2 regions of the Halobacillus sp. genome follow, and region 2 is predicted to be linked to the other one. Evidence: riboswitches for the same ligand, from Rfam matches in the RefSeq annotation. Region 2 holds a riboswitch; the other holds the start of a gene.

Region 1 (4,608 bases), on a different contig from region 2:
GAGACCCCGGAAGGCTTTAGCCTGAGGAAGCTCAGCACAAGGGATGTTCGACTAAGATCGCGCCACGTCCTGTGGCAACGTCGAACGACCCTGCGTCGTGCAGGGCCGGAAAGCGAAATCGTCCCCCGAAGGACCATCCTCGTCGACCAATATCTCGAAATTGAGTCTTAAACAAACGGGAGCTTTTCTTTAACATGACCTCTATAGATTTGACCGATCTTTATATTTACTATGATATTTTTAGAGAAATTCTCACAAAATAAGAGGAACTCGTGAAACTTGTCACGAATTGCTCACTTCTTCTAGTTTTTCAGGCAGAATTTTGATAATCTTAAAATAGTGAGAAAACCGTAAGCGTTTTCGACATAAATCGGTGATGCACCTGAATGTGAGCAGCTGAGAATGAATTTAAAAAGGTGGTGTTGATGCATGAAACGGTTAGTCATATTAGGCGGCGGGTACGGTGGGCTCAATATATTACATGGCCTTTTAGAAGATTTACCAAAAGATGTACATATCGTTGTCGTTGACCGTAACCCCTACCATTCACTAAAAACAGAATTTTACACGATCGCTGCCGGTACTGAATCAGATCGTCATGCCCGTGTAGATTTTCCTGAACATGATCAAGTGGAATATGTATTCGACGAGATCGAAAAAATTGATGTTGAAAACGAAAAGGTTCTAATGAAAAACTTCGCCTATGACATCGAGTACGATTATCTTGTAATCGGGCTTGGATGTGAGGACAATTATCACGGAATAGAAGGCGCCAGGGAGTTTACGGAAAGTGTACAATCTTTTTCCCAAGCCCGAAGCGCAGGCTACTCCATTAATAATTTGGGAGCCTACGGAAAAGTGACGATTGTCGGAGCTGGATTAAGCGGTATTGAAGTGGCTTCAGAAGTACGCGAAAGCCGTTCTGATTTAAACATTCGTTTGCTCGATCGTGGTGAGACGGTACTGAAAGCATTCGACCATAAAATTCAGAATTATGTAGAAAAATGGTTCCGTGAGCACCATGTGGAGGTCATTCATAACGCGAACGTAGAATACGTTGAACGAGACGGCGTTTGCAATAACGGTCTCTGCTATATGAATGATGTTACGGTCTGGACAGCAGGTGTGCAGCCGAATTACCTGGTTAGAGAGCTTCCTTTTGATAAAGATATTCAAAATAAGGTTATTGTAAATGATTATTATCAGGTTCCAAGCCACCAAAATGTTTACGTGATCGGTGACTGCGCATCTGCCGAACATTCTCCAAGTGCTCAATTAGCAGGTCAGCAAGGTGAAAAAGTAGCGGAAGTTATATTGGCCTTTCTTAAAAATCGTGTTCCGGTACCTCCAGGCGAGGTTAAACTAAAAGGCGCCTTAGGCTCTCTCGGTAAGAACGACGGATTTGGCAACATGCTGCAAAAACCAATGACCGGAGTTTTACCTAGGCTTGCTAAATCAGGTGTTCTCTGGTTAAGTAAACGCCATTAAATCTCTCGTGTCGTGAAGAGTTCATCCGTCCACCCGTGCAGAACTCTATCAAAGAAAGCCATTTTCCCCAGAGGAAAATGGCTTTCTTATTATACGCGCACTGGATCCAGCAGGCGCCCCAGATATTTAGCAAGCTCAAGCATTCCGTACACTCCGGCTTTTTCTTCCGCATCCGTGTTATAATTCGTATTCGTGTTCACATCGTAAGCATATAAATTCCCATCTTGATCTTGAATAGCTTCAATAGCGGCCACTTGGATATGATTCGCCTGAAGAAAAGCTTCGAAGTCGTCAATAATCGCAGGGCGGTAATTGTCCAGGATCTCAAATTTTGCTTTATCCTTCGATTCCTCAGCATCGGTTGGGCAAAATTGATCCTCAATCGAGCACGCATCAGCCGGGCACAATTCAAACCCTTCAGAAGTGTCTACTTTCACTCCGTAAAGAAACTTCCCGTTTACGAACTCATGACGTACGATATACGGCTCGGGCGCATCGATATACTGCTGAATTAAGGTAATACCATCGACAGGTTCCTCAAATTCAGCGCCTTCCACATATTCCTGAAGTGCTTCTTTAGAATGAAACAGCTGCACACCCTGCCCCTTACCAGCACGGTTATGCTTCGTGATAAATGAATTCATCCCCAGCTTTTCTGCAGCTTTCAAAATATTCTCTTTCCCAACAGCAGAGATGGTTTTTGGAGTGCGGATCCCTTGTTGATTCAGTGCCATGTACTGGTTCACTTTACTTATTTCAAGATTAAGCGCCGATGTTCCATTTACAACCGTTCTGCCGTGGCGTTCCAGCCAGGAAAGGACTGCCCCTGCAAATTCAGGAGCGTAGCGGTGGTTTCTCGTGTGAGAGGACGCACTGATTCGATTATAGAAAATTCCTTCCGGCGGCTCTTCTGTTAAGTCTAATGTACCTTGGTCCAGGTGCCATACTTCATATGGCAATTCTAATTCTTCTAAACGTTCTGTTAAGTGAACGGTCCACTCATCGTTCTCGTGGAGTACATAAATTTTGCTCATAAAAAGGAACTCCCTTTCTGTAATAACGATTTCCTTTATCTTAACATAAAAAGCCTATCTGTTTACTAGGAATAAGATTATAGTACTTGCTAAATCTACTTCCTTATGGCACAGTAAAATTATAACGTTGTTCATCAAATTGAATAGTTTGAATGTAGGGGGACCAGTGTAGCTGGTTGAGATTGTATCCTTTTATGATACTGACCCTTAGAACCTGAACTGGTTGATACCAGCGTAGGAAACATAAGTAGCCGATATTTCTGATCGATTACTATATATGCACCCTAGGTTATGGTACCAGGGTGCTTTTTTGTATGGATAAAACGCTGGATTATCTCCGACGGTTCTCCCCTCTCCTCTATTAATCTCTCTGATGGACATATAATTGGGAGGGAAACAATTGAAAAAAATAATCCTCATGTTCATGACCGCTTTAGTAGTAACGGGCTGCTCATCCAATGACGGAAAAAGTGAAGAAGCTGCAGCCAAGCAAGAGGAAACGAACTCGGTTAAACTCGTACTCGACTGGACTCCTAACACCAATCACACCGGAATTTATGTGGCTCAGGCAGAAGGTTTTTTTAAGGAGCAAGGACTGGATGTGGAAATCATGCTTCCAGGTGAAGCGGGTGCCGATCAGCTTGTCGCCTCCCAAAAAGCAGAATTTGGGATCAGCGCTCAAGAAACATTGACAGAAGCTCGTATTCAGGACATTCCTGTTGTATCGATCGGAGCTATTATCCAGCATAATACGTCAGGTTTTGCCTCTCCCAAGAATAAAGGCATTACTTCTCCAGCTAATTACGAAGGAAAAACTTACGGAGGTTGGGGTGCTCCTGTAGAAGAAGCGGTCCTCTCTTCTCTCATGCAGAAAGAAAATGCTGATGTTTCTGAGGTGGAAATTGTAAATATGGGAAATACGGACTTTTTTACGGCTGTGGAACGGGATATCGATTTTGCCTGGATTTATTACGGGTGGACAGGTGTGGAAGCCGAACTTCGAGGGCAAGAGCTTAATATGCAATACCTAACGGACTACTCTGAGAAATTGGATTATTATACACCTGTTTTAACGACGAGCGAAACGATGATGAATGAGAATCCTGAAACCGTACAAGCATTTATGGCTGCTGTCTCAAAAGGATACGAATTTGCGATCGAAAAACCTGATCAGGCGGCTGATATTCTCATCGAAGCTGTGCCGGACCTCGATCCAGAGCTGGTAAAAGCCAGTCAAGAATGGCTGTCACCTAAGTATAAAGATGATGCAGATCAGTGGGGTATTCAAAAGGAAGAAGTCTGGAGCAGTTACGCCGAGTGGATGTACAATCATGACTTGCTTGAAGAAAAACTGAATGCTAATGAGGCATTTACGAACGAATTTTTACCAGAATAAAGGAGGGAAATGTATTGGCTAATTCACTTGTCAGTATTCAAATCATTCCAAAAACAGAGAGGAACGAGGATGTTATCCCTTATGTGGATCATGCGATTTCAATCATTGAAAAATCAGGGCTGAAGTACGAAGTCCATCCTCTTGAAACAACGATCGAAGGAGAGCTTTCCACCATTTTTGGTTTAATAGAAAAAATGAACGAGGCTATGGTTGAAAAAGGGTGCAGCAACGTCATTTCTCAGATTAAAGTTCTTTATCAGCCATCAGGAGCTTCGATGGATGATTTAACATCGAAATATCGAACATGACTCAAAGATTCATTAAAGGATGGAGGCCTGTTGCGGTCCTCCTCCTTTTCATTCTTTTATGGGAGCTCTGCAGCCGTTGGTTTGACATACCAGAATGGCTCTTACCACCGCCGAGCTTAATTATGGAAACAGGTATAAACGGCTGGACGGATTACGCTCCCCACCTTTTTTCAACCATTCGTTTAACTTTTTCAGGATTTATAATTGGAGTTATTTTCGGGTTATTACTTGCGGTCTTTCTTCACCTGCTTCCAGTAGTAAGAGAGGCCTTGTATCCCTTACTCATCTTGTCACAAAACATCCCGATCATCGTCCTTGCTCCCTTGCTAGTCATATGGTTTGGATTCGGGGCTTTACCTAAATTGATTATTATCGTACTTGT
Region 2 (6,893 bases):
GTTTAGAGAAGTCTGGAAAGCAAAGAAACGCATTCGAGAGATCGTTGATGGTCCAACACCTTTAATATATTCTGAGCATCTTTCCCAACATGCGGGCTCACATGTCTACTTGAAGCTTGAACACCTTCATCCCACCGGATCATTTAAGCTGAGGGGGGCTGCGAACAAAATCCTCTCTCTGACACCGGAGGAAAAAGAGAAAGGAGTCGCTACTTTTTCTACAGGAAACCATGGAATCGCTGTCTCCTATGTGGCGGGAAAATCTAACATTCCGTGTGTCGTCTGTATATCTAATCGTGTACCCGCGGCTAAAGTCGATCGTTTGAAGCGTCTGGGAGCTCAAGTAGAAGTGGTGGGGGAAAGTCAGGATGATGCTGAAGCCCGCTGCTATGAACTTCAGAGAGAAGCTGGTATGACTGTTATCAAACCCTTTGACGACCGGGAAGTGATTGCAGGTCAAGGGACCATTGGACTTGAAATTATGGAGCAGTGTCCGGAAGTGGATCAGGTAATTATTCCTTTATCAGGGGGAGGATTACTATCAGGTATTGGGGCTTCTTTAAAGAGTATTGATCCTGACATTCAAATCACGGGGGTTTCGATGGAAAAGTCAGCGGTTATGTATGAGAGCCTGCTAAAGGGCAAGCCGGTTATCCTGAAAGAAGAAGATACGCTTGCGGATAGTCTGCTTGGCGGCCTCGGTCCTAATAATGAGTACACCTTTTCATTAACACAGACTTTTTTAGACGAAGCAAAATTGGTTTCTGAAGCATCGATTGGGAGCGGAATTTTATTCATGCTGAACCATCACAAAATGGCGGTGGAAGGCGCTGCTGCAGCTGGTGTCGGCTGGCTGCTTAACGAAAAGAGTGCTAAAGGTAACCATGTCGTACTAGTGGTCAGCGGAAACAACATTGACCAACACACCATCGATCACTTAATTAAGAATCAATAGGGCAGGAGTGAAGCGAATGGGAGTTACAGTGGAAAAAGTGCTGCGGTTACCTATTTTTGAACAAGCCAAAGTGTTAACTAAGATCACAGATAAGCCCGTACAATGGATATCCGTAATCGAGACACCTGTGGAAAATTTTGTGAGAAATAATGAATTTGTGCTGAGTACCGGGGTGGGATGCGGAGACGATATAACGGCACTTGAGGAATATGTGAAGGATGTTATTCGTGCAGATGCTTCAGCTCTCGCTTTTGCTACAGGACGATATATTTACAAAATACCGGATCGTATTCTGAAAATAGCAGAGGAACACAATTTTATGATTATGGAAATTCCATGGGAAGTGAGGTTCGGAGATATTCTGCAGGATGTTCTTCGTTTAATAAGTGAAGAAAAGCAGACCGGACAGCAGCGGGCCGAAACCATCCGCCAGGAATTGATTAATTGTGTATTGAACGGCAAAGGATTGCAGGAAATCACCACGATTCTTTACGATAATACTCATATTCCTGCTGCTATCAGTGATCATAATAAACAAATCAGGGCTAATCAGCAATTCGACCGTTATTTTCTGGACGTGCTGAACGGAAAAGAGAACGAAGCGTTTCAACTCGTTTCTCCCGAGCCTTTTAGTGATCATCCATTAGTTCATTACATTGAAAAATATGAGATTGGTCCGCATTTTTGCTATCAGCTGACGATTCTTTCAAATTATAAAAAGCAAGGATATCTGCTGTTTAAGCCCGAGGAGGACCAAGAATTGTCATGGGTGGATTTATCGATTTTAGAGCATACGTTAACGGCGTGCGCTTTATATTTTGTGAAAGAAAACGCAATCGAAATGACCGAAATCCGGTTGAAAGATAACTTTTTACTGGAACTTGCTAAAACGGAAGTTGATATCGATAAGTCGCTCCTGGCAAAAGCTCACCTCCTTGGATATGATTTAGAGAAACCATATGTATGTCTCGTAGGGGATATTCGATTTAAAAAGCAGATTGATGGTCCCGTAGGATCAGAGGAACATTCGGTCCAATCTTCTTCCATGCATAGCCGGAACTACTATATTCAAAAGGAAGTGACACATGCGGGCGATGTGCTGAAGCGGCAGACGATGACCACGTTTGATGAAGGAGAAGTCATTGTTTATATAGAAGCGGACGCCAAGACATATCCGGAGACAGCCAATCAGTTTCTTGATCTTGTGGAGCGGCGCCTTCACGAATTACTTGCCGGTATAACGATTTCCTGGGGAGTCTCCTGCCATAAAGATGGCCTGTACAACTTCCACCAGAGCTACGAAGAGGCCGCTACCGCTTTAAATATCGGACGCCAGAAACATGAAGATGGTGACCGCACTTTTTTCAGTGATACGCGAATGAATCGCTTGTTAATGGCCCTATCACATGAAAAAGAAATTGAGTTTATTGTCCAGAATACCTTGGAGAAACTAATCGAATATGATCAGCGAAGACAGACCGACTTAATTCATACGTTCATTGTTTATAACAAATACAACAGTAACGTAAGCCAGACAGCCCGTGCCTTAAATCTTCACCGACAGTCATTGCTGCATCGCTTAAGGAATATTGAACAATTAACAGGGCTTTCCTTATTGGATGCAGATGATCTTTTCCTCCTGGAGCTCAGTGTACGCTTATGGATGTTGAAGAAAATAGAAAAATGAGCGCTTCTTCTGTAAAGGAGCCGCTCATTTTTATTTATTATCTGTCGGCGACGATTGTTTCTAAGTCCTCGTTCCTTGAATCAATTCTAGTTAATTGAATCTCCCATACATCCTTTTCCTTAACGTAAGAAATCATCTCTACGGCTAAAAGTTTGTCCCCCGGAATCTCCATAATAGCTTTAGACAGAGCCTCAGAAGCTTCTAAATCTGCACCCTCTACATGGCTCATTTCGAGAATCTTCACTTCTTCTGCTTCTGCCTGAGAGGGGAAGGATTCACGGACCCCATTTTTCACCCACACTTCTACCTGTTTACCTACCCAGCGGTCTTTAGGTGCGCCTGAGACCCACATCGCATTCGCAGTACTCTCAGAATTAGAGTCCAAGGGGGACACCACTAGAATTTGGTCCTTTTTCTGCTCCATAACAAATCCAGTAATTTCAGGAGGCGCAGGGTTTTCTTGTTCAGGTGATTTTTTGGAATCACTATCAGAATTAGAAGTTGGTGCAGAGCCGCAACCGGCCAGAATCATAGCTATGAAAAATATGCATCCCCAAGCTTTCATAGACTTGCCTGCCTTTCTATTTGTATTTTTTTGAATAATTTTCCATGACATCTATCTTTAACTTTGTTATAGTATAAAACAACCAAGTGAATCTATGATTATAACTACTAGGGGAGCCTGAATAGGCTGAGAGGAAAGCAAAGTAGCATTCCGACTCTTAAGAACCTGATCTGGTTAAGACCAGCGGAGGGAAGTAGTCTACTATTTTTATTAGACATTACCCTTTTAAGTCAGGTCCTTCCCAGGATCTGGCTTTTTTATTTTTCCCCTACGGAAGGGAGGGCAGAAATGAACAAAACAAGACTACTAACGACTATGGCTGCATTTGTTGCGATTGGAACACTTGGTGCCCAGCTGCTCTGGTTTCCAGCAGGAGTTGCAAAGGCTTATCCAGTCCAGCATGCAGTAAATGTGATGGCAGCTGTTACACTTGGTCCTTTACCAGCTGTAACTATAGCTTTTATGATCGGTCTATTACGCCTCCTCCTGGGGTTAGGCACCTTGCTCGCGTTTCCTGGAGGAATGATCGGTGCTTTTCTTGCGGGTATCTTATACAAATGGGTTCACAATAAAATGGCAGCTGTTGCCGGTGAAGTGCTTGGTACCGGGGTTATTGGAGCCTTATTCGCTGTTCCATATGCCAACTTACTCATGGGCAGCTCATCTGGAGCTCTGGTATTTCTTCCATCTTTTTTAGTCAGCAGTATATCGGGCGCTATGATAGGATGGATCATCGTCACAAGAGTTAAATTGGAAAAATATATCTTACAACCATAATACACGGAAACTACTAGGGGCGCGAGTGTTCGCTGAGATAAGGAAATAAATTCCTTGGTCCCTTAACACCTGATCTGGATCATGCCAGCGGAGGGAAGTAGTAAGCAGCCCCACTCTCTCCCTCCCTTAGTAGCTTCCGAAAAAATCAGGAGGCATATTCATGTCATTTACAGAACAGTTAAGACAAGAAAATCATGATATATTTGAAAGAATTTTTCATCATCCTTTTGTTGAAGGGATTGGAAATGGTCGTCTTCCCTCGGAATCTATTGCTCATTATATAAAAGCAGACTACGAATATTTAAATGCGTTTATGCACATTTATGGAATTGCAATTTCCAAGTCTTCGGAGCGTGAAGATATTCAATATTTTAACGAACAGGTTCATTTTGTTCTTCATAGTGAAGTACATCCCCATCATAATTTGTGCGAGTATATCGGTATTCGGTACGAGGATCTTCAAGGTTACCCACTCCCTCCAACGGCTGATCATTATGTGAAGCATATGATGTACCATGCTCAAATGGGAGGTCTTGGTGAAATTATTGCCGCACTGCTCCCATGTCCCTGGACTTATTTAGAGATAGGGAGATATTTGATGGAGGAGTATGAGCCTGACCAAGATCATCCTTTTTATCCCTGGATAAAATTCTATGCCGAAAGCGAGATGCAAATTCTGACGGATCATTTACGAAGCCGGCTGGATCATTTAGCTGAACAGGCTTCAGAAAAAGAACTCAGTCGTATAAGAGATGCGTTTCGGAAAAGCTGTCAGCTGGAATGGTCTTTTTGGGAAATGGCTTATACATGTGAAGAATGGATTGAAGGAAAGGCGGTGGATGTTAAATGAACCACGTTCCATGCGCATTGACTATTGCGGGTACAGATCCAAGCGGAGGGGCAGGTATCCAGGCGGATTTAAAGACATTCCAGGAATTAAAATGCTACGGGATGTCCGTGATCACATCTGCTGTTGCTCAAAATACAACGGGGGTAAAGGATATTCACCATCTTCCCCTTGATTTCCTGGAAAAACAACTGCAGTCGATTTCTGAAGATATGCCAGTCCATGCTGTAAAAACAGGAATGGTCGCTCAAAAAGATATGATGCAAGTAATAGCTGACTGGATCCCACAGATCCAAGCTTATTATGTAATGGATCCCGTTATGATTTCTCAAAGTGGTGATTCTTTAAGTGAGGAAGAATCACGGGAAGTGTTACGAAAACAACTGCTACCTTTAACGTCTTTAGTAACCCCTAACATCCCGGAAGCGGAAGAGATAACCGGAAAAAGGATTGAAACGGAGGAAGACATGAAAGAAGCGGCTGAAGCTATCGTTAAGAACTTCGGAGCAGGTGCAGCCTTAGTCAAAGGCGGACACAGAGAAGGGACAGCCATCGATTATTTATTTGATGGAAATGAGATCCATGCCTTCGAATCAGAACGTATTCAAACAAAAAACACTCATGGGACCGGCTGTACGTATTCAGCAGCGATTACTGCTTACCTGGCAAAGGGATTCTCGCTAGTTGAAGCTGTCAAACAAGCTAAATATTTTGTAACAGAAGCGATTCGATATTCCTTCGATCTAGGCCATGGCAGCGGTCCGACCAATCATTTTGCTGCTCGTAAGGAGGTTTCTAACAAATGGATATGAATATTATTAAAGAAGTGCGTGAAAAGCAGCCGCTGATTCATCATATTACGAATCAGGTGGTAATGAACTTCAGCGCAAATGGTTTACTTGCTTTTGGAGGTTCCCCTATCATGGCACATGCCGAAGAAGAGGTTGAGGATGTATCGCGTCTTGCCGACGGTGTTCTTCTTAATATAGGGACATTAACAGAAAATCAAGTAAGTGCCATGATTACAGCAGGCCAGGCAGCTAATAAGGCAGGGGTTCCTGTGGTAGTGGATCCGGTTGGAGCACCTGCCACTAAATTCCGCTCGAAAAGTATTCAAACCATTTTAGAAAGAGTTAAACCTTCCGTAATTAAAGGAAATGCTGGTGAGCTTGCCCATTTAATAGGAGAAGAAGTAGAGACAAAAGGGGTGGAATCGACAGGTACGGGGAACGAGAAATCAATTGCGGAAAGAGTAGCACAAACTTATAAGACGACCGCTGTTGTCACAGGAAAAATGGATGTAGTTTCTGATGGGGCCGAAATACGGACTAATTCAACAGGCAACCCTCTATTAGCAAAGGTGACAGGGACCGGATGCCTTCTCGGATCGATTCTTGCTGCTTGCATGTCTGCAAATGGATCAAGTGTAACCAAGATCCATACAGCTCTGGAATTTTTCGGAGCGGCGGCTGAATATGCAGCCTCTCAAGATGAAGTACAGGGACCAGGAACATTTTCTCCCCTTTTCCTCGATGCATTGGCTATGGATCCTGATCAATTGAGGAGAGAGGAATAGTGACATTATCTAAGCAGTTAAGAAAGTATTTCGTGATGGGCAGCCAGGACACAGACAGGGATCCTGAAGCTGTCCTGGAAAAAGCTATTGAATCAGGGATAACCGCTTTTCAGTATAGAGAAAAGGGAAAAGGATCACTTGAAGGAGAGGCTAAGCTTGAGCTTGGCAGAAAGTTAAGAGGCATTTGCCATGAGAAGGGGGTCCTCTTCATAGTCAATGATGATTTAGATATGGTTGAACCGCTGGAGGCAGACGGGATTCATGTAGGTCAGGAAGACATAAGTGTGGAAGTCATAAGGTCGCAATTTCCAGACAAGATCCTCGGCTTATCCGTTTCAACAGAGGAGGAAGTAATTCAAAGTTCGTTAGAAAAGGTCGACTATCTTGGAGCTGGTCCTGTCTTTCAAACGAGCACGAAGGAAGACGCCAAGCCTGTGGTCGGAACCGTCTGGATTAAGCAGCTGAGAGAGGCGTATCCGGATTTAC

What was found. Region 2 has a riboswitch for thiamine pyrophosphate ahead of thiW (energy coupling factor transporter S component ThiW). Riboswitches for the same ligand answer to the same signal wherever they lie in the genome.
Region 1: it holds a riboswitch for thiamine pyrophosphate, as region 2 does, so the genes downstream of both, WAM07_RS08315 (ABC transporter substrate-binding protein) here and thiW (energy coupling factor transporter S component ThiW) in region 2, are expected to answer to the same signal.

The regions. Positions count from the first base shown of each region.
Region 1 is NZ_JBAPTY010000179.1:228-4,835, reverse strand. It holds gene WAM07_RS08325 (NAD(P)/FAD-dependent oxidoreductase) at 430-1,488, shown strand; gene WAM07_RS08320 (ATP-grasp domain-containing protein) at 1,578-2,522, opposite strand; TPP riboswitch at 2,669-2,780, shown strand; gene WAM07_RS08315 (ABC transporter substrate-binding protein) at 2,923-3,918, shown strand; gene WAM07_RS08310 (thiamine-binding protein) at 3,933-4,226, shown strand; partial or broken gene WAM07_RS08305 (ABC transporter permease) at 4,223-4,608, shown strand, end outside.
Region 2 is NZ_JBAPTY010000212.1:383-7,275, forward strand. It holds gene WAM07_RS09400 (pyridoxal-phosphate dependent enzyme) at 1-955, shown strand, start outside; gene WAM07_RS09405 (PucR family transcriptional regulator) at 972-2,642, shown strand; gene WAM07_RS09410 (DUF3221 domain-containing protein) at 2,680-3,207, opposite strand; TPP riboswitch at 3,307-3,416, shown strand; gene thiW (energy coupling factor transporter S component ThiW) at 3,496-3,984, shown strand; TPP riboswitch at 3,990-4,097, shown strand; gene tenA (thiaminase II) at 4,145-4,834, shown strand; gene thiD (bifunctional hydroxymethylpyrimidine kinase/phosphomethylpyrimidine kinase) at 4,831-5,643, shown strand; gene thiM (hydroxyethylthiazole kinase) at 5,634-6,407, shown strand; gene thiE (thiamine phosphate synthase) at 6,443-6,893, shown strand, end outside.